DNA from 3 places in the Paenibacillus sp. 1-8 genome. Region 2 is predicted to be linked to each of the others. Evidence: predicted binding sites of a transcription regulator. Region 2 holds the regulator's gene; each other region holds the start of a gene.
What was found. Region 2 encodes LexA, which represses DNA repair genes until DNA is damaged. Its sites were predicted from a motif close to CGAACATATGTTCG; they were not measured.

Region 1: AC0WRU_RS23110 (YolD-like family protein) is a predicted target of LexA. The motif match lies at 8,932-8,945, and genes of this name have one in related genera.
Region 3: AC0WRU_RS15330 (YolD-like family protein) is a predicted target of LexA. The motif match lies at 3,186-3,199, and genes of this name have one in related genera.

What each region holds. Positions count from the first base shown of each region.
Region 1 is NZ_CM149995.1:5,014,692-5,025,418, forward strand. Features, by position in the region: gene AC0WRU_RS23065 (hypothetical protein) at 1-199, opposite strand, end outside; cobalamin riboswitch at 158-341, opposite strand; gene AC0WRU_RS23070 (LOG family protein) at 399-953, opposite strand; gene AC0WRU_RS23075 (uroporphyrinogen-III synthase) at 1,125-1,970, opposite strand; gene AC0WRU_RS23080 (GerAB/ArcD/ProY family transporter) at 2,072-3,223, opposite strand; gene AC0WRU_RS23085 (hypothetical protein) at 3,264-3,488, opposite strand; gene AC0WRU_RS23090 (Ger(x)C family spore germination protein) at 3,481-4,701, opposite strand; gene AC0WRU_RS23095 (spore germination protein) at 4,701-6,326, opposite strand; gene AC0WRU_RS23100 (hypothetical protein) at 6,697-7,086, opposite strand; gene AC0WRU_RS23105 (hypothetical protein) at 7,101-8,243, opposite strand; gene AC0WRU_RS23110 (YolD-like family protein) at 8,557-8,892, opposite strand; gene AC0WRU_RS23115 (hypothetical protein) at 9,239-9,742, shown strand; gene AC0WRU_RS23120 (hypothetical protein) at 9,912-10,034, opposite strand; partial or broken gene AC0WRU_RS23125 (helix-turn-helix domain-containing protein) at 10,216-10,727, opposite strand, start outside.
Region 2 is NZ_CM149995.1:2,902,720-2,913,446, reverse strand. Features, by position in the region: gene glnA (type I glutamate--ammonia ligase) at 1-554, shown strand, start outside; partial or broken gene AC0WRU_RS13190 (group-specific protein) at 1,104-1,241, shown strand; gene AC0WRU_RS13185 (hypothetical protein) at 1,395-2,027, shown strand; gene AC0WRU_RS13180 (accessory gene regulator ArgB-like protein) at 2,005-2,541, shown strand; gene AC0WRU_RS13175 (cyclic lactone autoinducer peptide) at 2,538-2,684, shown strand; gene AC0WRU_RS13170 (LytTR family transcriptional regulator DNA-binding domain-containing protein) at 2,727-3,020, shown strand; gene AC0WRU_RS13165 (hypothetical protein) at 3,496-3,672, opposite strand; gene AC0WRU_RS13160 (hypothetical protein) at 3,935-4,237, opposite strand; gene lexA (transcriptional repressor LexA) at 4,490-5,116, opposite strand; gene AC0WRU_RS13150 (LysM peptidoglycan-binding domain-containing protein) at 5,306-5,674, shown strand; gene AC0WRU_RS13145 (DUF896 domain-containing protein) at 5,772-5,978, shown strand; gene AC0WRU_RS13140 (hypothetical protein) at 6,106-6,615, shown strand; gene AC0WRU_RS13135 (HAD family hydrolase) at 6,802-7,596, shown strand; gene AC0WRU_RS13130 (1,2-dihydroxy-3-keto-5-methylthiopentene dioxygenase) at 7,709-8,251, opposite strand; gene metH (methionine synthase) at 8,484-10,727, shown strand, end outside.
Region 3 is NZ_CM149995.1:3,374,365-3,382,983, forward strand. Features, by position in the region: gene AC0WRU_RS15300 (hypothetical protein) at 124-279, opposite strand; gene AC0WRU_RS15305 (helix-turn-helix domain-containing protein) at 397-609, shown strand; gene AC0WRU_RS15310 (LytTR family transcriptional regulator DNA-binding domain-containing protein) at 977-1,366, opposite strand; gene AC0WRU_RS15315 (cyclic lactone autoinducer peptide) at 1,384-1,536, opposite strand; gene AC0WRU_RS15320 (accessory gene regulator ArgB-like protein) at 1,543-2,058, opposite strand; gene AC0WRU_RS15325 (hypothetical protein) at 2,063-2,689, opposite strand; gene AC0WRU_RS15330 (YolD-like family protein) at 2,814-3,146, opposite strand; gene AC0WRU_RS15335 (hypothetical protein) at 3,306-3,653, shown strand; partial or broken gene AC0WRU_RS15340 (NucA/NucB deoxyribonuclease domain-containing protein) at 3,703-4,005, opposite strand; gene AC0WRU_RS15345 (hypothetical protein) at 3,957-4,130, opposite strand; gene AC0WRU_RS15350 (hypothetical protein) at 4,359-5,156, shown strand; gene AC0WRU_RS15355 (hypothetical protein) at 5,182-5,415, opposite strand; gene AC0WRU_RS15360 (NucA/NucB deoxyribonuclease domain-containing protein) at 5,608-6,081, opposite strand; gene AC0WRU_RS15365 (hypothetical protein) at 6,170-6,508, opposite strand; gene AC0WRU_RS15370 (Panacea domain-containing protein) at 6,887-7,342, opposite strand; gene AC0WRU_RS15375 (hypothetical protein) at 7,409-8,619, opposite strand, start outside.

The DNA.
Region 1 (10,727 bases), 2.1 Mb from region 2:
TCTTGTCTCCCGCCATCGTGCCGTTGCTTTCCATCTGCCTGTTCACGCTTGAACGCTTCTGCACGTTCAGATCCACGCAAACCTGTAACCAACATGGAAAAAGCAACGTGCGCCTGATTTCCTGATTTCGTACACCCGTCCTCTCCGCGAAGGTTAACGGTGCATACAGATCAAGGTAGGTCTCCTGGCTCGGCATCAACAGATTTTTTCGCCTTCCCCGGTTTCTCACGAGTGACGTCTGAAAAAATCCTCTTCCTTACAGTGGCGGGACCGCTCGGGACTTGCACCCGATTCCCTGTTACCCTTTGCTATCACAAAGGCACCTTGTCTGTCCGCTATTTGATTATGGGTCTTATCATAACCTTGCCTCAATCAGTTGCGCAAGCATGAAAAACGCTTTATTTCAAGTTTTCCGCCTTGTTTTTTAGCATATGCAGCAATTCGTCCGGGTCCGCAGAGATACTCAGCAGCGCTGGATGGTCAACTCCGGTAAATCCCTCACGCACACTATGACGCACCATTTCCGCCAACGGGTCAAAATATCTGTTCACATTCAGCAGCCCGATAGGCTTGCGATGAATGCCGATTTGCCCCCAACATAGTACCTCGAATAGCTCCTCAAATGTTCCCAATCCGCCCGGAAGGGCAATGAATGCGTCAGCCTTTTCGCTCATCACCGCTTTGCGTTCATGCATGCTCGCCACCTCAATAAATTCGGTAACTCCCCGGTGAATGATCTCTGCATCGAATAACAGGGTCGGCATAATCCCGGTGACCTGACCGCCCCCTGCCAGCATCGCATCCGCGACCTCGCCCATCAGCCCCTTGCTGGAGCCTCCATAGATCAGACGAACATGATGTCGGGCCATAGCCTCTCCAAGCTTGCCTGCCTCCTGAAGATATACCGATGAATGTCCGGGTCTGGACCCGGCAAAGACACAAATGGAATTCATAACGTCTCAGCTCCTGTTCTGGTATCCAGCATCGAGGCTTTTTCATTATATTAAATAAATATTTTCGCTATAACAAAAACTTCTGTCGATGCATGTCCAACAAAAAAAGATAAAGACCCTGTAGGCCCTTATCTTCATTTTACCCTTTATCGCAAGGATATGGGGTAGTTTTCAGTTCACTACTTCCAGACCGCAGCCATGCGCCGAAGCGCTATGCTCAAAATATCTTCCCAGCTCCACCATCATCGCGCCCATTCGTTCCTCCACCGGAAACACGATCCGTTCAATCCCTTCCTCCAAAATGGACTGCGCCGTCACCTTGCCTACCGACACAGCGATCACATCCTGACGAAAAGCTTCCAGCACGTCTTCCATCTGCTTCTGTTCCCTCGCATATTGAGCCAAAAAGCGGATTTGTGGACCGCTGGTGAACGTAACTGCATCCACATTGCGGTTCAGGATATCCTGTAGCAATGCTTGCAAATTTGCCTCCTCCGGCGGAATATGCTTATAGGGAAGCACCTGCCGGGTAACTGCGCCTTGCTCGTCCAGCCACTTCACCAGCCGGGGGGCTGGATCACCATGTAGCTGCAACAGCACTTCCTTCCCCTTCAGATCGTACGGAGCAAAGGCCTGCGTCAACCCGATCAAGCTTCCGTCCTCGTCCCGTACAGCGGGCGTAAAGCCACGCTTTTTGAGTCCATTGACCGTTTTGTAGCCCCGCGCTGCAATGTTCGAGGAATGTAATAGCTCCAAAATCTGTTCTGCTACTTCCATATCCTCCGCCATATCGAACAGCGCGTCCAGCCCCATGCCTGTCGTGAAAATGTTCCAGTCCGGCGGCTGCTTCACCCACGATACAATAGCATTACGCAGCTCGATATCGTCCAGAAAAACCGTACCCTGGGCCGGACGTAGCACCGGCTCGCCCCCCATTTTTGTAACCAGCAGCGCCATTTCGTCTGCTTTACGGGGACCGGCAAGGGCGACTCTCTTGCCTGCCATGCGTTGGGCCATCCTGTTTCCCCCCTTGTAGAAGTCATACTCCTTTCTACCAAGTATACAATCAAGGAGCTAAAAGACAAATAAGAATTGCTTTTCCGATGGATATAGTAAGCTTATAATTCGACTTGTCTTTCTCCACTTCCCTGCTGGCTCTCCTGTTTCCTCTTATCCTGCTCACCACCAGATGGCTCATCACCGTCATTTTTCTCTTTACGTTTGGGCCTAATCACCAGCCATAGCACAAAAGGCATAAGCACAAAGAAAATAATCATGACCATGGTCCATTCCCGGCTAAAGTCATAGATTTGGACAACGTTGGAGAACAGCATAAAGGAACAGACATAACCCAACAAACCGATTGGCCATACAATCAAACTCCCCCAGGCAGGAGCAAACATACGCTTTACAGTCAAACTGATAACGTATAGTTCGAACCCTATCTTTGTAAGCAGGGTTGGCACAGTAAGAGCGACTATAAACAAATCGAACCGATCCAGAAAATCCGATAGCTGCAACTGACGCACCAGTTCATAGGAAGGATAAAACAGCCGTGACAAAATGGGAATCCCGGTTACCAGTTCTGTCAGCATCACAATCATGATCATAAAAACGGTCCCTATCAGATGTCCAAGCCATGCACTGCGGGGATTATAATTTCTCCCGGAAATCACAAAGGGCAACATCATGATGTCCGCCATATAACCCAACATGCGCCAGCTTCCTTTGGCAACTCCACCTACATCCGGATGTAAAAATGGTCTCAGCACCGAAAAATCCATATTACGCCCGAAAAATAGTAGCAAGGTCAACAGGGTCAGGATCAACACTGGCGCGAAAATTTCCCCCATATTTACAATAGTGCTAATTCCCCCCTTAGCCATAAACACTAAAGTTAGCAGCAGAATCAGGGAAATCACGACAATCGGGGTCAGCGGTAAAAGCGCAATCTCCACAAAATCCGTAATAATTCTCAAATCCCGCGCAAAAATGATCAGGAACAGGATGAGATACACCGAGAGCAGCATACGCCCCAGCACGGGATGAGAGCTCACCACGGCCTGAAGCAGATCCTGATCGGGAAAACGCTGACTGAGCTTCAGCATCGCCCAGATCGGCAGGCATAACACGATGGCTGCAACCGCACAGGTCCAATAGGCATGCTGATGCGCATAATCTGCTGCCTGCGCCGGAGCATGTACAATGGTAATACTGACCTCCAGCAATACACCAAGCAGCACGATTTGTCTGGTTGTGAACTGTTTCATGCAGGTACATCTCCTTTTGCCCACAGGCATCTTGCACTCGTTACAACAAAGGGGGCAGCCACATATCAATAAAACGGGTCAGCCATGTAGCCACATAGACTTTACTGTTTGTCGATGTTCCGTAGATCCAGATGCCGATGCTAAGAGCGTACAATACACGTGAGATCCAGCGGTTGACAGCAGGTGCGGCGTTCAGGTTTTTACGGTCAATCAGATACATGAAGATGATCGCCAGCACCAAGGGCAGCAGAAACACTTTATTCATTCTGGAGTTGCTCCTTCTTGATCCCGAATGGCTTGGTAACTACACCGATATTTTCTATATGCACCACCGGTTTTATGGTGACTTCCACCTTGGGGTACAACTGATCCCAGCGAGGTTTAATCCGTTCCCATTCATTCGGAAGGCTCGTAATGATCACCCGGCCCAAACCAAGCACATCAGAATGATATTTTTGTTGAATAACCCGGACAGCCTCTCCCAAATCCTCCTTGATCTTACGTTCTACCTGCTGCTCCAGCCACTTCAAGTTTGCTTCGTTGGAAATATCGAAAGTCGTCTCATTCTCCTTTACATTTCCGTTACAGTTCAGTTGAATGTTCATCCGGATATCATCCCCATGAACATAGGGTTTGATATGAACGCTGTTTTCGATGAGATGCACGGACAGATAACCACTTCCCTTGGGAGGGGTTATAAATACTTCCGTATCCTTGGCCTGGTCCATACCCAGCAGCAAAAACCGACTTAGATGGTTATCTATAATGCCGGTTACTCTGTCCTTACGAAATACAGCCAGCCCATCAACCTGAATATTCGTCTTTTTGTCCTTCAAGTTAGAGGGGCCGTTCTTCACCAGGGACATCACTGGCACAGCAGGGTCAATGCCCTCCAGCAGAATAGAATTCATCAGCAGCTTGATAGAACGGGGCTTTTTCATATAGGAGTAGTTCAGCTCGCGCACCATTTCTGCCGGATATTGCTCAATCGGTGCATCCGCCTGAAGCACATCCAGCGCCGATCCCTTCGTGATGACCACCAGAGCAGACAGACGGTTCTGCGGAAGACGCGCCAATACATCCATCATATTGCTGACCCCTTCCCGTGCCAGTTCTTCGCTAAACAACAGCACCCGGCGATGAGAATAATTCAGCGTTCGTGATACGCCCCGCTGTTCCTCGGTACTTGCGCCCCGAAAGCTGGGGCCTGTTCTGGACTCCAGATAGTAGGATTTGGTTCCGCTTGTCCCTCCTCCGCCTCCTGTGCTTCCCGAGGAGCCGAGCTGTCCAGGGAGCGCAATCTGCATCGTTACCCGGTATTGATCGCCTTCCTTATCCAGCCCGGTTCCCATCACAAAGGCCACATCGTTCACCTCACGACGATCCCAGCATCCCCCCAAAAGAACAGAACAGAGCAACAGACAGCTGATCACAGCCGCTTTACGTATTTTCCCTGCATCAGACCCTCGGGGCTTCATCACCATCCCTCCTCGGTTGTCGGCGATCCATTCATCTTTTCTTTCGCCCGCTTGTTGTTGCCTTTCCCAATCCATGAAGGACGTTTGGTCATTTTCCACCAAGGCGCACGAACGACGATATCCTTTTGATCCATATGTTTGTACGGGCTATATCCGCTCATATAAGGCACGCCAAACGACGTTAGGTTGGTTAAATGCGTAGCAATCAGCGTTGTCGCGATTGCGATTCCAAACAATCCGAACGCCCCCGCCATCAGCATGATCGGAAACCGCAGCAGACGAACCGTAATCGCAAAGTTAAAACGCGGAATGGTAAACGAAGCAATACCTGTGAGCGACACGATAATGACCATCGGCGCCGATACAATCCCCGCCTGTACGGATGCCTGCCCGATGACGAGCGCGCCGAGGATACTGACAGCCTGACCGACCGTTTTGGGGAGACGAATCCCCGCTTCTCGCAACGCCTCAAAGGAAACCTCCATCATCAATGCTTCCACCAAGGCGGGGAAAGGAATGGATTCACGTGCTGCGGCAATGCTCAAAATGAGTGTCGTCGGCAGCATGTCATGGTGATAGGTCGTGACCGCTACATATAATGCAGGCAGGAAAAGAGCCAGGAGGAGAAAAAGATAACGAATCCAGCGCACCATATTACTGATAAAAAAGCGCTCGTAATAGTCTTCGCTGGCCTGAAGCATCTGCCACATCGTCACTGGCCCAATCAGGGCAAAAGGTGTCCCATCCACAAAAATGGCAAAATGTCCCTCCAGCAATTGCGCAGTGACGGTATCCGGCCGTTCCGTATATTCCATTTGCGGAAACGGCGAAAACGGATGATCTTCAATCAGTTCCTCGATATATCCAGTCTCCAGTAAACCATCAATTTCGATATCGCTGAGCCTTTTTTTAACATCCTCCACCAGCTTCGGATCTATAATGCCTTCAATATAGGTAAGCACTACGCTTGTCTTAGTCTCTGTACCGAGCGTCATGCTGTACATTTTGAGCATCGGCGTCTTTAGCTTGAAACGTAGCAGCGCCGTATTAACGCGAATCGTTTCCGTGAAACCTTCACGTGGACCACGAATAACCGACTCGGTCTGCGGCTCCTCTACTCCACGACGAACGCCTCCCTTGGCGCTGAAAATATAAGCACGGGGCGTACCCTCCACGAACAGAGCTGCATTGGCATCCAATATGGCTTCCGCTACCTTATTCCATTGATCCATCGTTTTGGTCTGGGACATGGAAATACGAGTTTCATCCAGCGGCTCCAATTGCCCGTTCACTTCAGGGTCCTTGAGCATCATGCCCAAAATGACGGGCCGCAGGATATGATCCTGCAAGTCTTCTGATTTCACCGTGCCTTCCAAATAAGCCAACAGCCCCTTGCGGTCAGGGGAAATCATCAGCTCGCGATAAACAACATCCGAGCAATCCTTGAAAATATCGCGCAATGCGGTCAAATTGTCTTCCAGACTGCTCCGCAACGGCTGTTCCAGCCACGGCGGTTCAGGCAGGCCCTTAAGAACACGGGAATCTCGCGCCTTGCGGTCCGGGGCCGGAACCGCTCTTCGGCTCCACGGCAATCTCGGCAACTTGGGAAAGCGTCCTTTCTTCATCGTTATTTCCCCCTTTACGAATGAGCCGGATAGGTAATATAACATGTAGGATGTACCAGCCCGCACAGGATTATGTATCCAACGGGCTCAGCATGTTGAACAGATGACAAAAAGACCCTGCACTTATGGAGGCCACTGAAAAACTGTTGATTTCCGAAAATACAAAGATTTTTGGGGTACAAATATGTCTCCCTGAACGCGAAACGAGCCTTAGAAGCGATTCTAGAGGCTCGTTTTTCTTTGGATATTCTCTTACTCTCAACAATGGGGACTTTTTCAGTGGCCCCCACTATAGGCAGGGTATTTCGTTTTTATTTTGAGTATTCACTTACTTCAAACGTAAGGATACGATATTTGCTTATGATAGCTTCTATTTTTCCATTAATTTATTGAATATCTCTCTATCTTCGGAAGTAAAGTCGGTAATCCGTTTCTTTTGCTCGTACGTGTTGGTACTTGAATCCAATTTGATGAAGCCATTTTCCCCAACCACATATACGATATTTTTTTTTATCTTATATGACACAATATTATCAACAGCTTTTTCCGTTGGAGCAGCAAGATGATTATAAAGTATTAAACAGTTGTCCCGCCCCCCTCTCAAAATTTGAAAAGTCCCGTCACCAAAATATTCTACGGTATCTTTGCCATCTGGGTATTTATAGTTCGTATTATCCGCAAAATTTACTAGAAAAATTATAGTAGTAGTTATAACTAGTAGAGAGACCAAGATCAAAATAAAGATATATCTAAACTTCATCTGCAATTCACACCTCACTTCCAGGCTTTTCTTGTATCAGTTACTGTTACATAAGACGTATACTCATTGAGTGTTCCCCATGATTCCATTATATTTGTTAGATTGGCCGCAGCCCAACCGAGTTTGTTGTTCCCAGTAAACATTCGTTTAAAATTATACTCGAAATTATAATTATCATAATAAATTGTGGTAATTTTCCATTGCCCGTCAACGTAATCCCCATTTATTTCATAATACATGTTGTGAAAAGCATTATATAAATCTCTATCACTTTCTAATTTCGCAGATCCATTATAAGAAAAACTTTTAACTTTTTTACCATTAGCTTTTTTGACTTCATCATTAACTATTGCGATGTGCTCTTTAGACTTTTTAATTTGCTGCGCCTCATATGACCACTCGTTAAAGTGTAAATGTCCTGGTTTGTAATCAAGTGAATGTTGAAGTAAATTGGCCGTGATGTCCCCGTACTTCTTTCGAGCTATAGGAACAGCTACTAATGCAAATGCTTTACGATCAGGATAATGTATTACAGTATCTGTCGAATCTTTTACCTTCTCTGCGCCTCGCACCCAAGCCTTTTCTAGTTCTACCATAGGATTTTCAAACGGAAAAGTATTATTTCCTGCATACACTAACATATTCTTACTATATGCACCTTCCAGTACTTTTTGCGAGACATCAGACTGATCCTTTTCTCTTGTTTCCTTAGGTTCTAACTGAGGACTGTATTGAATTTTTCCCAATTGATCTTCTTTTTGTTTTAAAACAAGTTCAAACTCAAGGATCTCTTTGCTGGTATCAATCTGTTCTTGATACTTATCTACATATGCGTGTGTAAACGTAATATCTCGGATTGTGTTTTCATTTCTCACGATTTGGATATTACATTTGCGATAGTAATCCTCACTATCAGGTTTATATTCTGTGTTTGCCCATGTATACAGCATGTTGGAATTATCCGCATTGTCTATAACTGGAGGAAGCGAATGAAGCGGAATTTTGCTTCGAATATGTAGCGAATGAGCCAAGTTTGGAGACTTAGCTGAAAGGTTTATGGAACTATTATTCTTATAAGTAAAGCCAATGATCTCACCTTTTACAAACTCGATTGGTTCACCACCGGATTTGCGTTCTATTCTTAATGAAATGCTCATTGAAATAATCTCCTCTGTTAATTTAATCTAGTTTTGTAGGAAATATTTGTGAAAAGATAATTTCCAAATATTAATATATACGAAAAATATTAAATAGTAAACATATTTTCAACTTGATAAAGGACGTAAAAAAAGCACCGGTTACTTGGAGGCCACTGAAAAACTACCTGATTTTTAAAAACACCAAAACTTTAGGGGGTCAAATATGATTCCCCAAACGCGAAACGAGCCTTAGAAGCGATTCTAGAGGCTCGTTTTTTTGACGTTTTTTATTAAAGAGACTTTTTCAGTGGCCTTTTTACTTGGGGACCTTTTATGTACTTGCAGAAATAATATCCTCCAACTTAACCCAACTATAATCATCTTCCCCCCGAAACAGTTTTACTTCTCTTCTGCTGGTGTTAGTGGATGTTACTACACCAGTCATAACCTTATCGTCGAACGGGCTAAAAACCACCAGCGTGACGGCTGTACGTGAGTTGTAAGAGTCTATAAGCGCCTGCTCGATCAATCGCACCTCTTGGTCGTCGAGTTCTGGTTTGCCGCGCCGCTGACGGTCTTTCATTAGACGCAAATAAGCCTCTTTATGCTCCGGTATAATGATGCGCGAGCTTTCCCAAATTCCATTGCCTTCAAGTTTTTTAGACATGTATGTAGCCTCCTGATGTGGTATGCACAAATTATATTTCGAACACACGTTCCTCTACAAGGTATATCTTTTCCAGAACACAAAAAAATAAACCTCAGATCAATCCGAGGCTTAATATTCCGTATATCTATTTGCAGCCACTGGGGGCGTGACGATCTTCTGTTCCCTGTCCCAGCCCTCTATAATGACTATATCCCGCAATGAGGACTTATATCAGCCCACAAAATTTAGTCGTCTTTCTTTGCCTGTATGTCTCCTGTAAAGGAAATGACGGAAAATACCGATACATATATTACAGATGAAAAAGCAAATACCGTAGCCGATGCGGATTTATTGGAGATTATATATGACCGCTACATCAGACATTTTATGGATTGTACTTACTTGGATTTTTTCGATTCTAATTGTTTATCCTTTCAAGGTGTTAGTGCGATGGTTAGTAGGATTTTTAAAATTAAGAAATATCAATACTTCTTTTATTACTTTTGGTGTACTTACTTTGTCGTATCTTATACTTATTACACTTAGATCACAAACAATAGTAGATATACTTAAAAGTGTTTTATTTACTATTCCTATTTTCGTGCTATATTTAGTAATTGACCTTCAAAAAAGTAATGAACATAGTAAATTTATAAAGCTTATTTATCATCCTGCAGTACAAATAACTGTTTCCGTCCTTATGTTTATTGCTGTTCTAGCTTTCTACTCTCAACAATTACATGACGCTCTCTATATAAAGTCATTGTTGATTGCTACAGTTTATATGTTCGTCATTCTTAGAGGGAGAACTAAGAAAATAAGAAAAGTTAAAAATAACGAAGATAAGGGAACTTCATCTCCTGCGTAAAACGGATATGATAACATATGAATATAATAAAGCATTAATTAAAGTGATTCGGAACAGATAACAAGGTTTTAATGCCGCAGTTACATCATAGTATCGGGCTGAAAAGAGATAATAAAACAGTCCCCGCCGACCGGTTAAGGTTAGCGGGGATTGTTTTGTTCCTATCCGTTTAGTATCCTCCAATGGTATCGTAAAGCTGAATACTATGGTGCTGGTTATAAGCATGATTAGGCCCATTCGCGATAAACAGAAAACTAGCTGCGACGATCAGAAGAACCATTTTTTTCAACATTGTCTAACCACACCTTTTCAATTAGATTAGAAACAAACAAACACTCATACTATTTAGCCAAGCGTGCTAACTTCCTATATGCCAGCCTAACACTTGAAAACCACCTGTTTGTGCACTTATTACTAATACCAATAAAAAAGTAGTTGTGCATAGCCTTCTAATTATTCGCTTCATAAAAACATTACCCCATTTCCACTAAATTATGATACTCCGTCTTGGCTTCAGCTAAGACAAATTTCCGATAACGTTCGAACATTCTCACGCAACGAAGGATAGAGTGTTCATTATTGATTATAGTGGATTTTCTCATGCCGTCTAATAAGTACCGAATTCCTTTTTCGTACTGGCCTCTAGATAAATAGTAGTCGGCCAATTCACTCAAAAAGCCGCTAATCTGATCGTCGATATTTTGCTGGTCAGTGGTTTCATCTCCTCCTTGATCATGTAAGTTTGAAATTTCCCACTCAAATCGATTCAGAATATCATCTACGTCTATGTTATAACGATTGGCTGCAATCATTATATTCCATAAACCCGGAAGTATTTCCTCATTTTTTGTTGAGATGAACTCAGTATATAAAGGAAGTACTTCTATATCTCCAGCCATAAGCTTGGTTAAATACACATTAGCCTCGCTCCACTCCTTAAATAACTTTTTCCAGCGCATAGCTTCTTCATCAGTCTCTTTAACCC
Region 2 (10,727 bases):
AATCAGACGAACTCGGATTGAGCCAGACGGCCCGCCATTATATGGCTGGTATTCTCAAGCATGCACGTGCGATGGCAGCAATCACGAATCCAACGGTGAATTCATACAAACGTCTTGTACCGGGTTATGAAGCTCCTTGTTATGTTGCCTGGTCTGCCAGTAATCGTAGTCCGATGATTCGAATTCCGGCATCTCGTGGTCTGAGTACCCGTGTCGAAGTTCGTAATCCTGACCCGGCTGCGAACCCTTATCTGGCGCTGGCTGTGATGCTGAGAGCCGGTTTGGATGGCATCAAACGTCAAATGGCTTTGCCAGCTCCGATTGATCGTAACATCTATGTTATGTCTGAGGAAGAACGGATTGAAGAGGGTATTCCAAGCCTGCCTGCGGACTTGAAGGAAGCTTTGTCCGAGCTGATTCGAAGTGAAGTTATCTCGGATGCTTTGGGTGACCACGCGCTGGCTTACTTCTACGAGCTTAAGGAAATTGAATGGGATATGTACCGGACACAGGTTCATCAGTGGGAACGTGATCAATATTTGACGCTTTACTAAAACATAGAATCCCTTGGCGCTCTAAGCGTTGAGGGATTTTTAATTTGGGGACAGTGAGTAAAAAATATAAATCCGATATATAGTTGCCCCAAAATGCCCCCAAACTTTTTATGGATTTTGGAATTACTCTACCATCAGTGCGATACATTACCAGATTTAGATCGTACCTATACCTTTTGTCCAAACAAGTGGAATCCCGTCACATCAGTAACCCATTTTTCATTCGGGGTGTCATCGCATTGAAAGAGTAATTGCCAATGAAAGAATTACATTGAGGACATTGCCTGAAATTTTAAGTGCAGCAGATATTACTCAATATTACTCAATATTTAGGTATTTCAAAAGATCGTGTATATGAATTACTCAAGATAAAAGAGGATACCGAATTTTTCAATTGGAGGTACTAAAAGAATTGCAAAGGAAGAGTTTGTGAATTGGATCGAAGCCCGTAAGCAAGAACATCGGTGTATTAATGCCATGTTGTCTTGTCTCTTTTGGCTGATTGTGTTTGATGATTTTTTTGAGCGTTTGTAACATCCTAAATAATCAAAGAAGAGAACCTGTATGAGTTGGGGCACGATATTGGACACGTTTTTCCATGATCCCAGGTTTTCGAAAAGAAAAATTGGCGGTAAATGGTATTTTCCAGCTCGTGAAATAAGAGCTTTTTTGAAATATGGTTCTTAGAGCAATAAACACATTATAAGGAAACGAGCGAAAAATATTTACTTAGAATAATACATAAAATATTACAAATAAACATATAATTGTATTGCCATGCTGTTATAGCAAATATAGAATTATATTGTTGGTTACAACTGAGTGAAGGGGATATGTGTTATGTGGGAGCCTATACGGTTCTTGCTATTTTCTAATGTTGAAACATTTGCGGCGTTTGTTTTAATGCTTACTATTTTTAGAATCCGAGCTTTAGATTTTGTCTGGCCTGCCTTGTTTATCAGCCTAATCATGAATTTGCAAAGTATGGTGTTGAGAGAAGAAATGTCGTTGTCTTTTTTTGCTCCGACTATAAACATTATATTATTCACATTATTGATAACTACTGTTGTAAGGATGCCCATTATTTGGGCAGCTATTATATCCATTACAGGTACGTTTTTGTATACGCTGTTTCAAGCAATAATCATAGTAATGCTCTTTGGTACATTGACATCAGACATGCAGACCTCTCCAGAGGGATCGTTAGCTCAAGCTGTAACCAGTGCATGGGTGTTAGCTATATCATGGTTGCTATTTAAATTCAAAATAGGCTTTACAGCAGATTATGAAAGCTTGCGTTTTAGGTGGGAACATGTACTTGTTGTTATTTTAATAATTGGGGTATTAGCAGCTAGTACATTTATGTTCTACGTCAATAATTTTCCTTTGAGTATTTTATTTATAGCTTTGGCATCTGGAATGTTCCTGTACTATGCGCTAAAAACGGAGCGTGATTATTATAAAAAATCTTGATTCTATCGCTCTTGATATTGCAACTCATATCAAAACAGTTGTACCGGATCATCCAGCTTCTATTGCAGTTTTAAAACATGGAATAGTCGTTGTGATTAATACAGTTTCAATCATTTTGTTAACTATTGGTATTTCATTTATTACGGGTAAGGTGCAGGAAACTGTACTGGCGATGATATCTTTTTCTATACTGCGTCAAGTTGTAGGAGGAATACATTTAAAGAGCAATATAGTGTGCATTGTTGTATCTACAGCTTTACTTACCGCCCTGTCCTTTGTGAATTTAAACTATAATTGGACAGTTATTACTTCGATATTAAGTATAATACTTGTCTTAGTTTATGCTCCGTCTAGAATAGACGGGAAGACTCGTATACCTAAACGGCACTACCCATTGTTAAAAATTTGCGGAGTTGCAATAATAACACTTAATTTGTGGCTGGCTTTTCCGGTGGTAGCTGCTAGTTTTTTTGTTCAGAGCTTAACATTAATAGAGAGGAGGTGCGAAAAATGAAAAGTCCTAAATTTAGTAAATTTAAGATTGGCATGTACTATAATGCTGCCATATTACTAACTTCACTTGCAGTTGTATCAGTGAGTACAGCGAGTTTGTCTTGGATTCACAGTCCCGAACCACCTGAAGAACTGTTGAAATAAAGTGGGAAATATATGAAATGCTAAACTTAACCGTCTCAGCTGATGATTCTCGAGGTATTTAACAAGGGCGAAAACATACCAGTAGACAAGGTTCTTTTCATATCTAAAGGACGTAAGAGGGATCAGATTCTAGTTCACACATTCGAAAAAACATATTACATGATCGGCACCCTAAGACATTGGGAAAGCTTCCTGAATAATAATGGGTTTGTGGACAGAAGCAATACTCTGAATGTGGAAAAGGTGAAATTGTTAATGGCATTTTCAAAGACGCTTACTTTGAATGTGAATAACAAAAACATCGAAGAGGTGTCCGATCTCTTATCACCGATTTGACGAGGGTATAGAGGAAATGGGTTTCATTAATTCGAACATAATCTTCACTGGAGTTGCTACTAGATAGCGGCTCTTTTTTTGTCAAAAATAACTCGGCTTATATTGTCGAATCATAAGAGACATTCATCACCCTGATTTTTGTTCATATGTCCCTAATTTTAGGAATTGATATAGGTAAGAGTTTCGAATTTCAAGCCCCTTATTATTGGTTGAATTTCCGTTTTACACTATAATGCGGCACAAAAAAGCGGGAAGAAATCCTTCCCGCTTTTCGCTTAAAAACAATCATTAACGTCTGCGTTGTCTATCATTTACGCTAAACAGATTAACGGCCAGTGCATTACCTCTAGCGCGCGCAATAGCTCTTTGATTTGAACGGATCGATAATCCTCTTCTTCTCACATTACGTTTGAAATGTTTTTTACACATGATATCACCTCCTTTCACAGGAAAAGAAAAGAAGGTACGATGAATCTTAGAAGCGTTTATGATTCCGCTTACGGTTGCGCTTGGAAATTTTGATGTTCAATGCATTGGTGGCTAGTGCGTTACCGCTTCTTGTTTCGGCAGCAGCGGCTTGAAAGACTTTTACGACCAGAAATTTGTTCTTACCAATACGATGCTTATACGTTTTGACTCTATTTTTGATCATCTGCATATCTCCTTTGCTAAGGTCTACTTTATTCATATGTCAGTAGCACTAACAATGTATCAGCATAAATCTATTAAAACCAAAATGAAGCTATTACCTATGACCCTGATATTTAGAAACTAATAAAGTATAAAGGTAAGGAACGCAAAAAAACTCATGCTTACCTGCCTTATCCTTACCAACTTTACGTTGTAGGAAAAGTTACAGTAGATCAGCACGAGCAAAATGATAAAAGTGAAGATAACAAACGGGGAGAAGTATATTACTTACTATAAAGGGCTTTAAGTTTTTTCTGGTAATATGTTTCCTGCTCAAGAATGTGATTCATTTGTTCAGAAAGCTCTTTATATGCTGGACTGTCCTCTGGGTAGTTATTTCTTTCGGAAAGTACAGCTTCAAGTTGCTTTTCCAATGATTTAAAATGGATAATTATTTGTATGTAATGAATGCGATCAAAGGTTGTTCTGGTTGAATTCTCCTTAGCATACACATAATCCATTGTTGGACCTGTAAAACCTATTACGATAAAAGTCATAATAAACACTGAAATTATAATTTTTTTCATTTAATCTCTCCTTAATAAAACTATAAATATTAATATACCATATTTATCCAAAATAATTACAAAGTTCTTTTTGACCCCCCAATAAGCAGAACAGTAATTGCAGATATATACCGATTAATCCATGGGCTATCAAAAGGGAAAAGGATAGTAGTGAGGTAGATTCTATGTAAATAAGATCAATACAAAACCGGCCTGCTATGGGCAGCCGGTTTTGTTGTAGCGGGAAGAATAACGGGGCTGAAAAATGAAAAATCAGTGGAAGTCCCGGAAGAGTCCTACAACCTTGCCCAAAATACTGACGTGCGTCAGGCGAAGCGGTTCAAAGGCTGGATTTTCCGGTTGAAGTCGGATATGATCTTTTTCCTTGTAAAAAGTTTTAACAGTAGCTTCGTCCTCGTCCGTCATGGCGACGACAATGTCGCCGTTATCGGCTGTCTGCTGCTGACGTACAATGACATAGTCTCCGTTGGCAATACCAGCCTCAATCATGCTTTCTCCTACAACAGATAACATGAACATCTTATCCTCACCAACAAAATGCTGGGGAAGAGGAAAGTAATCTTCAATATTTTCTGTTGCTGTAATCGGCAAACCGGCTGTTACTTTGCCGACGACCGGAACACGACTAATAGAGTAATTAATCAAGTTGCTGTTATCCGATTCGTCTTGGCCGAGTAACTCGATAGCCCGTGGTTTCGTTGGATCACGACGAATCAGGCCCTTTTTCTCCAAACGATCCAAGTGACCGTGAACCGTAGAACTGGAGGCCAATCCGACAGCTTCACCTATTTCGCGCACAGAAGGGGGATACCCCTTTAGACGCACTTCATTGCGGATAAATTCAAGAATGGCCTGCTGGCGGCTTGAAATCTTAGACATACCGTATCAACCCCATTTAGTAACGTTTGGGAAAATTATAGCATAGAACCTCCGTTCGTACAAACATAAGTTCTAAATAATCCCTAAAAAAATTACGAACTTTTGTTCTCTTTTCTATTGAACAAAACAAATGTTCGTGTTATATTGTGAAAAAATATAAGAACGAACGTTTGGAGGACGCAGCCAATGATGAAATATAGCACATATCAAAGTATTTTTCCAATGAATTTAGAAAAGATGCATAATATCCGGAATGAGAGAAGGGCACAGCTTGTACGGACCATTTCCAACAGTCTTCTGCCCAAACTTCTTATTCTGGTTATCGTTGCCTGGATCGCAGGTGCAGGTGTACTGACAGTATTCGCGGCTCCTTCGGTTTCGAATGAAGAGGTGACCAAACTTATTGTACAACCTGGGGATACATTGTGGCAGATTGCCTCCAATCATAAACCGAAACGAATGGATACACGGGTATATATAGAAGGAATTGTTCGGATTAACGGACTGGAAGATCGGGGAGTGCAGGCAGGCCAGATTTTAAAGCTTCCGTATTTCTGATCTGAGCTTGTCAGAGGACGTAATGAGGGAACCTTGACAAGCTCTTTTCTACATGTCAAAGTGTATTATATCTTTGCTTATATGGAGGGGACAGAATTTGGATATAGACAGCTTGGTACAGCGCATCAATGAATTGGCTCGCAAAGCAAAAGCCGAAGGATTGACGGAAGAGGAAACAGTAGAGCGCGCCAATCTTCGGGAAATTTATTTGGATAATATTCGCCGTAATTTCCGGCAGCAACTTGATACGATTGAAATTGTGGACGAAGATACGTCGAAGGGAAATGGTGGGCTGACGCATTAATGTTGCTAAAGCGGCTTAGCCCGCGTAATTTGCTTTTCGTTTTTTAGGTATCTATTTTTGGTATCTATATAGATTAGGATTGGTGGCAATGGTTTTTACGCAATATATTTGGGAAGGGAACTGAGAGATGGCCCGGTCATTTGAAAGAAAAGTTCGCAAAAACACAGCGCATTTGAATAAATCGCGTAAAAAGCAAGGTATTCAAACCATTAGTGGTGCCGGTTCTGCAATGGATATTTTCCGTGGACGTAATTTTACCGTGCCAATCATGCTGGCTGGACTTGCAGTTTTGTACATGCTCATGAGTTATTTTTTGACTAAGACTGGCATGCGGGGAATGGACTGGCTTGTATTCGGTTTGTATTTGATGCTGGCTGTTATCTTTTTCATCCGTCGTCCTTATTTGAAGGTTGGAAAGAGCACGCTGTATATGCTGAAGGGTGGCAGAGAGCGTCCAATGACAGCAGAGGATATGAAAGCCATCAAGATTGAAAAGGGTTACGTAACGGTTGAAAGAAAAGGTAAGGGTGGCAATTTTATTTTCACAAAATCACTGGGCCGTTATGATACGGATGCCATTGCAGAGCGGCTTGAGAAGTTTGCGCTATCTAATCAGGTTCAAATAGACAAAAAATAACGACTTCTTTGGTACGAATCGTTTAAATTGTCTGTCGGCTGTAGCCTCTGTAAATAAGGTCGCATGATGTTATCTCATATAACACATCGCGGCCTCTTGCTTAATATGGGCACATTTGGAATGCTTGTAGACACAACAAGGCAGAACAGGCGTACATATAAAGTGGAAAGAGAGTGGATAATTCAGATGACGATTCAGGCGGTAATGTTCGATCTTGATGATACACTTCTGTGGGATGAGCGCAGCGTAGAAGAGGCATTTGACGCGGCGTGCCAGACAGGTTCCCGGGAAGCAGGCGTTGATCCGAAGGCTTTGGAAGAAGCAGTCCGCAAGGAAGCGCGTGCTTTGTATGAGTCTTATGAAACCTTTAGTTTTACTCAATTGATTGGTATTAATCCGTTTGAAGGATTGTGGGCGAATTTTACGGCAGGAGAGCAGCCTGAATTCCGGCAATTGGAACAGTTGGCCCCTGCTTATCGAAAGGAATCTTGGCGTAGAGGTCTTCAAAAGCTGGGGATTGATAATGAAGAGTTGTCGCAAAAGCTGGCAACCCAATTTGCCTTGGAAAGACGCTCCCGCCCCCATGTTTATGAAGAAACGTTTGAGATTCTGGAGCAGCTAAAAGGGCAGTATAAGCTGCTTTTGTTGACAAACGGTTCCCCTGATCTACAACAGGAAAAGCTGGATGGCGTTCCGCAGCTAGCTCCATTTTTTGATCACGTTGTTATTTCAGGTTCGTTTGGTAAAGGAAAGCCTGATCCGTCTATTTTCCGGCATGCTTTGGGACTTCTCGGTATTGAGCCTGAACATGCTTTAATGGTGGGGGATAAGCTGACGACTGATATTCAAGGGGCTCTGGCGGCAGGTGTGCACTCCGTGTGGGTGAACCGAAACGCCAAAACTAATACTACAGAAATCAAGCCAAAGTTCGAAATTAAGCATCTGTCCGAATTGGATGGGATTATTCAATCGTTTAAGTAAGTGCTTTTCGGCTCTTATTTATAGTAACAAGCCAAAAAACTCCCTCCGCTCAGATATCTCAGAGCAGAGGGAGTTGCTTTATCCACATTAGGATGAATTCGCTATTATAGTATTATGCCTTAATAAATGATGAATCTTCAAACGGCTCGGCAATCCAGCCATTTTCTTCGATGAACAAACGTACTGCGACGATCTTCTGATTTTCCATTAAGGTAAAGAAGTGAGGAATATTTTCTGGTACGGAAATAACGTCACCCGGTGAAAGCTCAACATTAAAATAACCGATTTCTTCAGGGCCTTTAATGATGAAAATGCCTTTGCCTGCCACAATAGCACGAATTTCATCTTCAGTATGCGTATGAATTTGCTCAAACTTGGCAAGCAGCTCATCCAGGTTCGGCGTTGCTTCGGACAAGGTGATAACATCCCATATTTTATACCCGCGACGGGCGGCTAAATCCTTGATTTCGGGTTCGAAAGTGCTTAGAACAGCCGCTTTTTGCTCATCCGTCAGGATAAAGTTTTCTTGCAGCTCCCCGGCCAGCTTGGAAGCATCCCAATGCTCGTACAATACCTCTTGGCTCTCCAAAAATTCACGTACCTTGTCTTCATTGCTAATTCGTACATTCGTATTGCGTATTAGGATTTCAGCCAACGGTTATCCCTCTTTTCCACTTGGTTTAATGCTGTATATAGGATACCATGTCTTGAATCGTTGTACAATATAGGTTTGTAACAATTTATACTACAAACTGTAAAAATGAATATCGAGAGTGGCTTTATGTACGGAAGAAGCCGTATAAAACGTATGATTTTACTTCAATCTATCTAAATGATACGGTTTCTGCTAAACTAGGATTTAACGTTTTGCGGGGGGTGGAAAGATTTTGGATAAAGTTAGCTTACAGGATGCATTACAAAGAAGAATACTCATTCTTGATGGGGCCATGGGCACCATGATCCAGCAAGAGGATCTTTCCCCCGACGATTTTGGTGGGGAAGAGCTGGAGGGCTGCAACGAGATGTTGGTCTTGACCAGACCGGATGTCATTCAAGGGATACATGAAGCATACTTGGAGGCCGGATCAGACCTGATTGAAACGAATACTTTTGGAGCGACATCCGTTGTTTTGGCGGATTACGATATACCGGAGCGTGCCCGTGAGATTAATCTGGTTGCAGCTAAATTGGCGCGTAACGCGGTGGATAAGTACAGCACACCGGACAAGCCTCGTTTTGTTGTAGGAGCCATGGGACCGACGACGAAAACATTATCCGTGACAGGTGGTGTTACGTTTGCGGAGCTGATCGAGAGCTATGAAGAGCAAGCCTTGGCGCTAATTGAAGGCGGCGTGGATGCCCTGCTTTTGGAGACCTCGCAGGATACGCTTAACGTCAAAGCTGGAAGTATTGGAATTCGGCAGGCTTTTGAACAGACAGGTATTGAGCTTCCGTTAATGATTTCGGGAACGATTGAACCGATGGGAACGACTCTGGCAGGTCAGAATATTGAGTCTTTCTGCATTTCGCTGGAACACTTGCACCCGGTGTCGATTGGGCTGAACTGTGCTACAGGACCGGAGTTTATGCGGGACCACATTCGCTCTCTCTCCGATATGTCCTCAGCAGCAATTAGCTGTTATCCAAATGCAGGTTTGCCCGATGAAAACGGTCAATATCATGAATCACCTGATTCATTGGCCCGTAAAATGGCCGCTTTCGCCGAAAAAGGCTGGCTGAATATCGCGGGGGGGTGCTGTGGTACCACGCCTGAGCATATCCGGGTTATGAGTGAACGTATGGCGCAGTTTGAGCCGCGCCCGCTGGAAGGTCATCACCCACCGGCTGTATCGGGTATTGAGCCTGTATATATTGAACAGGAAAATCGTCCCTATATGGTTGGTGAACGAACAAATGTTCTCGGCTCCCGCAAATTCAAGCGTTTGATCGTGGAAGGCAAATATGAAGAGGCATCTGAAATTGCCCGCGCTCAGGTAAAGAGCGGAGCGCACGTCATAGATATTTGTGTACAGGACCCGGACCGCGATGAAATGACGGATATGGAAGCTTTTTTGAAGCTGGTCGTGAATAAGGTAAAGGTTCCTCTTGTAATTGATACCACGGATATTCAGGTCATTGATACCGCCTTGCAATATTCGCAAGGGAAGGCGATCATTAACTCCATTAATTTGGAGGATGGCGAAGAGAAATTCGAGAAAATGGCACCTCTTATTCATAAATACGGCGCGGCTGTTGTTGTTGGAACCATTGATGAACGTGGTCAGGCTATTTCACGTGAGGATAAGCTTGAAGTGGCAAAACGTTCTTATGATCTGCTGGTGAACCGTTACGGTCTGGCACCCGAGGATCTTATTTTTGATACACTCGTATTTCCCGTGGGAACAGGTGATGAGCAGTACATCGGTTCGGCCAAGGAAACGATTGAGGGGATTCGGATTATTAAAGAGGCACTTCCAGGGGTTCACACCATTCTGGGTATCAGTAACGTGTCCTTTGGCTTACCGGAGGCGGGGCGTGAAGTGCTCAATTCCGTCTATTTGTACGAGTGTACCAAAGCAGGCTTGGACTACGCGATTGTAAATACGGAGAAGCTCGAGCGTTATGCTTCGATACCAGAGCATGAACGGAAGCTCGCCGAAGACCTGATTTATAAAACGAACGACGAAACTTTAGCCGCTTTTGTGGCTGCTTTCCGTAATAAGAAAGTGGAGAAGAAGGAGAAGGTGTCCAACCTGTCGCTCGAAGAGCGGCTGGCTTCCTATGTAGTAGAAGGCAGTAAGGAGGGACTGATTCCGGATCTGGAGCAAGCGCTCGCCAAGTATTCTTCGCTGGAGATTATTAATGGGCCGCTGATGAAGGGTATGGAAGAGGTAGGCCGTCTGTTTAACAATAATGAATTGATCGTTGCAGAGGTGCTGCAAAGCGCTGAAGTCATGAAGGCGTCGGTAGCTTACCTGGAGCCGTATATGGAGAAAAATGAATCCTCGGTAAAAGGTAAGATTTTGCTAGCTACGGTCAAAGGCGATGTGCATGACATCGGTAAAAACCTGGTGGAGATAATTCTATCCAACAATGGTTACCATATTGTAAATCTGGGTATAAAAGTACCA
Region 3 (8,619 bases), 470 kb from region 2:
ACTGCTCTTTTTGCCTTCTAGTAAATGCAAAATCAACATCCGCCGATCATAGGTTTGCGGGTATTATCTTCTATTATATGTGTTGGTACTGCCCCACTGACAGTTTATTGTGAATCGTGATAACTATTCTGAAATTAAAAAGTGATACACAGATGAGGGGGACTCCGCCTCAACTTCTGCTGGCAATTCCATATCAAAAGCAATTGCCATGGATTTTACAAATATTTCGGCATTTTCCTTCTCAACATCCCATGGTATATCAATTTGATACTTTTTCATATATGCACTTCCTTCATATCATTCATTTTGTATATAAGGTCATGGTTTACTGCTAATATGTGCAATGTTATAATCGTTGAGAACATTTTTCAAAATCCTTAAGGAGATTGATTTAATTTGCGTGTCTCCCGTGGGAGATGCCGACTAAAAATCTTACTCAAAGAACGTCGTATGAAGCAAGTCGATCTTGCTAAACGAACAGGGTACAGCGAACAATTGATCTCAAATTGGGCCAACAATAGAGATAAAATGTCAGCTGATGTAATGTTCAATATTGCATTTGCTCTTGACTGTCAGGTCGAGGAGCTATACGAACTGATCTATGAGTGAGCCTGCCTGTCGGCTCTCCCTCGGGGAAAACTATGGCTAATCCATAGTTGCACCTCTTCCTTAAATTGCTTATCTCCCACGCCCTTTCGCTCTTTTTTATGGCATGTGTTTATCGGACAAGCACTTCGCTATCCCCTCCTGTTTACTTATATTTAAAGACCACAAGATGATTATACCAATAATCCTACAAATATTAGTTTGCCATAACCATACTACTATTAAATCCCAATATTAGGCGTTTTGGCAACATAAATTCATCCTACGAATTTTGTCGAATATAGTTGGCTTTTTCGACAAAATAACACATGATTTTATTTAAATTACATTATACATTTCGACAAAAAAAGAGCCCTTCAACTATGGCTCTTTATGTCAATAAAATATTTGAATTCAAACACAACAAGTTTTCACGGACGGTTTCAAATTTGTGATATGCAAGAAAACATTTTTTTGTTTCTCCATCAAGTCCTACATCGAAGTATACACATCTTTTTTTAACATTCAATCTAGTAATATTGTCCACGTTAATCAAATAATAACGATCCGCTTTAATAAAATTGTAACCACTATTGTTTAACGTATTAGCCCAATAAACAAGACTTGAATGTAAGTAATACGTTTTGTATTGCGTGTGAATAATAATACGGTCTATCGCTCCGCTATACATACCAAAAAAGATATCCTTGATCAAGATGCTTGTTATGCCGCCTTCTATTTCTTTAGTGACAGAAATTAAACCTTCAGTAATTTCGTTCATACAAAGTCAGCTCCAGCTTATTTCATTAGCTCTTCAGGCGGGCTTGGGTTGTACACAAATACTAAACTCGCAACCATAACTGTCAGTATCGCAACAGAGGACAAACAGGTAGCGAAAGCATAGTAGGTACTTCTTCTTAATCCCATTATCTTTCCCGTATTTTTTTTCATGGTGTGTCACCTCCTTAGATGAATTAACAACAGACACTGTGCTAAGAACCCTACGGCTGTAACGGGATTAACAAACCAAAAGTTGCAGCCAACGACAATAAGTGCAGCCACTTTCAATAACGGAAAGTATCGTGGGGGTATGCGCGTTTGGTTCTCGATCCCTGCGGGCGCATACAAAAGGATGAGTAACATACTGACGATTGTGGCCCTTGTTGTCCATACATGATTAAACTCCACATATGACAAAACAGTGAATAACAGTACAGAAACCACTACGCAACCCATACCACTTTTAAGATGTACTCCGCCTGTCATCTGCCGTAAAAACGCAAATGCGGCCATTAATGAAACGACCTCTCTCACCTTGCCCGTAAATAAAGCAACGACAACTGTAAAGACGATAATAAAGAACATATTAAGGAGTACAGCCAGTGCATGCTTTAAAACTGCAACAGAGGCTGGATGGTCTGGTACTACGCTTTTGATGTGCTGTGCCAACCGCAATGCCAATGGCTCAATCATCCGATCAGCCCTCTTCCCTTTCTTTTTTTAGTGCATAATATAAAAACATCCCAGCCGCCAGAGCGAAATATAGAATTATTAGAACAAGATCAGCCGCATACATAACGAAAGCTGCGGCAGCAAGAGACATGAGAACAAGGAAAGCTACTATAGTATGTTCCCACTTTAGACGCAACCGCTCGAAGTCAAACGTAAATCCAATACGAAATCTATAAAGGAACCACGATATTAAAAACACCAAAGCACTTGTTATCGCCTGTAGTAAACCCCCTTCGTCAGTGTTCGGTAGTTGCGCAGTTTCAACTCCTTTAAATAGTGAAGCAAGTAGTATAGCCTGTACCATACCGTACAAAAAAATGCCTGATATAGATATTATGCTCGACCATATTATTGGTACCTTTACGACTGTAGCTAACAAGAAAGAGAATAACAAGATGTTTATAACAGGCGCTAGAAATGACAATGACATTTCCTCTCTAAGTACGTAACTCTGGAGATTCATTAACAAGCTTATAAATAGAGCTTGCCAAGCATAGTCAATCCCTTTTAATCTGAACATGGCAGTCATTAAGAAAAAAGCTGCCATAGCCTCCGCAGTTGAAAAAAGCAAGAACCTAATAGGCTCCCACATAACACATATCCCCTTCACATAAATGGTAACAAATATCCTTTAATTCTATATTTGTTACTTGTTAGAGGCAATCCAATTACCAAGTTATATGGAAGTATTTATGTATTATGTGAGGTAATTATTTTCAGTTTGTCGAAACTATATCCTCCAGCTTAACCCAGCTAAAATCATCTTCCCCACGAGACAGCTTTACTTCCCTTCTACTGGTGTTAATAGACGAAACCACACCATCCATCAATATATCATCAAACGGGCTAAAAACAGTCACGCTGACAGGCTGGCGCAAGTTATAAGAGTCTATTAGAGCCTGCTCAATCAATCGCATCTCTTGGTCGTCGAGTTCTGGTTTACCCCGGCGCTGGCGATCTTTCATAAGCTTTAAATAAGCCTCCTTATGTTCCGGTATGATAATCCGGCTGCTTTCCCATAAGCCGTTACCTTCTAATTTTTTAGACATGTATGTAGCCTCCTGTTGTGTAATGTACAGATTATATTACGAACACACGTTCTGTACAAGAGTTTTTATTTGCCGCTTCTAAAACTTTTGTACTAGAAAAATATTCCTAGGTCTGATAGACTAAATACAAATATTTACTTATGTAGGGGTGGGAGCAAGATGGGTGCTAAAAATCGTGTGATTGCGGGAGATTACAACGGTAAATTAATTTCGCAGGCTTTCGGAATAGTAATGTTATCTACAGGTCTTTTTTCATCCTTTAATTTGGATAAGGAAACGATTGAAAAATATGAAATTATGGACGAAACGCATACAAAGAGCGCAGCCAGCGCAGTAGGTAGAGGCTTAGTTGGAGGTTTCTTGCTTGGCCCAGTAGGATTGCTTGCCGGTCTTTCCGCTAAACAAATAGGGGTTCATACGATTGCCCTACAGTTTAAAGATGGAAAGCGTAGCCTTATTGAGGTTGATGAAAAAATATATAAAACATTAATCAAAAATTGCTTCTGAAAAACAGAAAAAGCTCTGCCAACCAAATTAAGGTTAGCAGAGCTTTTTACTATTTAACAATAAACCTCACCTTAGTTCCATTAGCATACTTATCTAACTGATGACTTACCCATGATCCTGCTCCCCTGTTATCACTAGGGGTTATGTATCGGATATCTGCACCTGCGCCACCTTCAGCACACATTGCCATTGGCCACTCGTCACGGTCATATCCCTTTTTAGTCGGAATACCTTTTAAAGACTCTTTCCTGTTTTCCTCGGCTCCATCCCGATCAATTGTACATACCGCAGAATGTCCGGCTGCTATTGCATCTTTGATATGTGCCCCTGTTTCTGGATAGCGGAGCTTGGGAACTCCAACGTATACCCAGCTGCTGCTTGGTGGTCGATTGCTGCCGGTTCAGCATAGACACCTTGTACGGAAAAGATAGCTGCCAGTAAGAATACAATAAATCCTTTTGCGATTCCTGTTATCATATGACACCTCCATAGTTTTAAATCTTCTCTATACTAATTGGAGGGTCATGTCGAAGTATCGCATAGCTTGTCGCAAAACAAAAAAAGATCTTTTAGTTTTGGTGAACTAGAGAGAGTAAAAATTTAAATCCACTATTAAACTTTATTTTGAATATATAGACATAAATGTTTAGACATGTTTTTTCGCTAGATGTACCATTAATGTCATTAAACCATTAGGAGGAAAAAATGAATATGTTCAAGAAATTATTAATTTCCTTTTTACTAGGATTGCTTTTCTTTACTAGCCTTAATCACAACACAGTTATGGCTGCATCTGTTGGTGACGCACTGAACGAACCCGAATCTGGATGGACACGTCATAAATATGATTCAGAGTATATTACATATTTAGGAGGGAAATGGGCGTTTAACATTGGAGTATCCACATACGCATCTCAATGGCAAAAGGAAGGTGCTATTCTAAAGTTTAATTTTACTGGGACAAAATTCCGACTTATTTCCACAACATGGTGGTCTTTCTCAAAAGACGTTGATGTATTTATTGATGGAAAATTCGTTGAAAAAATATCACTATATGGCCCGGATGATGGTACAAAAAGAATCAAATTTGAGAAACTTAATTTAGATAATGGTAAGCACTCTGTAGAATTTATTAACAATACAAAAGAGTACTTATCAATATATAGTATTGACACTGACGGCCCACTAAGTCCTAGCAATCCTGTTGAGCCTACTCCAGAACCAACCCAACCTACTGATCCCAGCAAACCAGAGCAACCTACTGGTGACCGTGCAATCTTAGTTGTAACAATGGATACTGGTTTGGAAAAAGAATTCGACCTAAGCATGAAAGAGGTCAATGACTTTATCTCCTGGTACGAAAGCAAGCAGGCCGGAACTGGATCGGCTTCATATGCCATCAATAAGCATGATAACAATAAAGGCCCATTCAGCAACCGTAAAGACTATGTAATATTCAATAAAATCCTTACGTTTGAAGTAAGCGAGTATTCAACTAAATAATAAACAACAAAGGACTCCATACTGGTTACATACCAGCGGAGTCCTTTTTCACATCTACTCTAAATTCAAACTGATTCCGTACGTAATACGCTCCGGCAATCTTAACCGACTCAGGCGAAAACTTTTCTATAGTGCCACCATAGTCTATAACCGATATCAAATCCTCTCCCAACGGCTGCACCACATATACTCTTACCTGGCTTAATGCAGCTGCAAACAATTCGATATCCGACTTTAACACTTTATATGTATGGTTCATGCTGATCACCTTAGAATAGGTATTCGGTGAATTATGTAGTAATTCCTGCAACGAAAAAAACTCTGCTAACCTTAATTGGTCGGCAGAGCTTTTTAGATCCTTTGTTATGGTTATACAGTCGTAAAAGTAGAACTAAAAATTTAAATACACTGGTGTGTTACTGTTACATCTAATATAGCATATGTCTGTACATCATTTCACTATAAATTCAACTCGGGTCCCGTCCGGATAGTCGTCCAGCTTATGACCCACCCATGATCCGGCTCCACGGTTATCCTTCGGTGATATGTACTTTATGTCTGCACCCTCTCCACCCTCGGCACACATCGCCATAGGCCATTCGTCTCGATCCTTGCCCTTACGTGTGGGTATGCCCCGTAAAGATGCATCCCGATTGCTATCAGCTCCGTCGCGGTCAATCGTGCATACTGACGACTCCCCGGCTGCTATGGCCTCCTTGATGTGCTGTGCTGTTTCCGGGTACTTTGCTGAGGGAAACTCCAGTTTGAACGTTTCGCCTGGATTGCTCGATGTTGGTATGTTTGACGTTTCAACAGGTTTCGGGGCAGGCAAAGGCGAGCTTTGTCCGTGTTCGCTGAACCACCACAATACCCCCGCTACTAAAATAATTGCTGCTATTGCGTTAATAAGTTTACCTTTCATCATTCTCCCCCTTAACGTAAAAACACCCCACCAGCTTAGCCAGTAGGGTGTCACCGATACTTTCGGATTTAAGCATATTTTGAACTAACTCTCACGTGCGCAAACCAAAGTTAACATTTTTCATTCTGTAAGTAATTTTAAGCGAGTCTTCAATCACCTCGAAAGATGCAAAATCACGACCTCTTGGAACAATATTGTAGAGAGCTTTTACGGTGTGTGTGCATTTCCATGTTCGTTTACCATCCCAAGTCGTATTCGTTTGAGTCGTTCTTCCCAGGTCTTCAAAAACTATATCAGTTATTTTGTAGTCAACCCCATGACGCACTTCAATTTCACTCTGGCAAGCATCACACGCTTGTTTATATGACCAAGCATGGCTTTCGGAACTTGGTTTTTCACAAGACCAAGAATGTTGATATTCATGATCCATTTAATTTACCCCCTTTGATTTTTTTGTTTTCTTGAGAACACGTAATTTATTGTCTTCATTTTCTGAATTATTATTAAAATTCTTGCGGAAATAAAAAAAGGAGCTGCCGACTTTAATACAGCAGTTCCTTTACTTATTCTTTCGGATTGCACAACGGTGCTTCCGTATGCGTTGTTATAAAGTATAATTAGTGTGGATGATTTTGTAAAGATAATATGTATGGTTCATGCTGTTCACCTCAGGATAGGTATTCGCTGAATTGTGTGGTAATCCCTTCAAACATAGAAACATCCTACTAACTTATGCCAGTAGGATGTCTTCATACTCAATGACACTATTTTTGTGTTACAGGCCGTAATAAATACTTTACTTTTTAGATCACGACTTCTTCAGCACATCGCTATAATATCTTCTCATCGTATCCTCATTTATGGTTTGTTTTGAATAAGCGTCATCAGGAAGTCCCTTTCTTGCTTCCTTCCATGGTTCTTCATTATGCGTTAATGCTTCGAGAAACTTCGCATCATATGACCCATATACACCCCATACCTCAGTCATGATACGTTTTTCGCTTTTATCTAAAGCTGGTTCATTGTATGTGCAATCAATTGGATCCCAACCGTAATCTTTATATTTCCTAAATAGTTCGGGATTAACTGGTCCATGAACCCAAGCCTGAAATTCACCATTAAACAATCTTTTATTATTGTTCAATACCAAACTCCAAGCTTGAGCATAATAGCAAAGTTTTTGAAGTTTCAAATGAGTGATTGGCATATCTATACTGTGTGATTTTTGAATAAAAAAATCTGCAACATCAAAAATTTTAGCCATTTTTTTCACCCCTTCTATAGTGTATTAAAACATACGTTATTGAGAAAGTAAATTATTCTTCACTTTTCATCTAGCTTTACGTACTCTTTTTCGTTCCTTAGAATTAGGTTTAAATTCTTTGTATCTCTCCTTCTCTTTCTTCAAATCATCACTTATAATTTCCAAAAAGTCCTTTTCAATTCCTGCCTCATCAACAAACTTTGAACTAAAAAATAATAATCCATACTTGTCTCCAGCCTTTTTAATCTTCTCAACAAGATAATCTACTTCAAATTTAATACCTGAGATCTTTATTACCGGCTCCACGGTATTATTAAAATTAATTAGTATACCTTTTCTTAAAACAAATTTTTGTTGGCAGTATAATAATAAAGACATCTTTTCAAAACAATATCTTATTGTAGTGGAATTGAAATTAAAGGATACAGCCACATTAGAAATAACATTATTTTTAAGATAAGGGCTTTCTTGTTTTTTGTTAGTTATTAAATTATCAATTACAATACTATAAACCCTTTTAATAATATCTCCTTTAAAGTTCGTGACCATAAACTTTATTAAAAATCCAGTACAGCTATAATGGGAAAGTTCAATTGTTTTTACTAAAGCCTGAAATAACATGTAAATAATACAATCATTTTGTTGAATGTTTTGTTCAGGGGTTGCCATAAAAGGAATAGGAATTCTCCCATTTTTCAATCTTATGTCCTCAGTTTTAAAATTTTTTAACATGGAATAAACAATTCTTGACAAGGATTTAACATCATTATTTTCTATGGCTATAATTAATAGCTGTTTAAAAATAATATTGACATCATTGACACTGTCGTTTTTATGTCTATACGTTTCCATTATATTATTCAATCTGATTAAAATAGTGTCCAATATATCAAGCTTAAAACTCAAAATAGCAATCTCGTGCAAAGCAGTATAATACGCTGATTTTTTTGACTCGAGCTTCTCTAACATTTCAAAAGCGATATTAGCATCCTCGAACCTATGCGATTTTATCAACTTTATCAAAAGATTAGTCTGGTTATTTAAAATGCATTTGTACAAATTTAAATAAAGATCATCTCCCTTAGTTAAGCTCGGTCCACTTATATACTTCTGATTTTCAGGCTTCTCATGTATGTCACTTAATATTTTGTTCCAATTTTTAACACAGTAATCATAATATGTAGAAGTACTTTTATCAATTGACAAAAACATTAATTGATAAAGCGTCTCCACATTATCATATAGTCTGTTGAAGTACATCTTTTTTTGAAATTTGG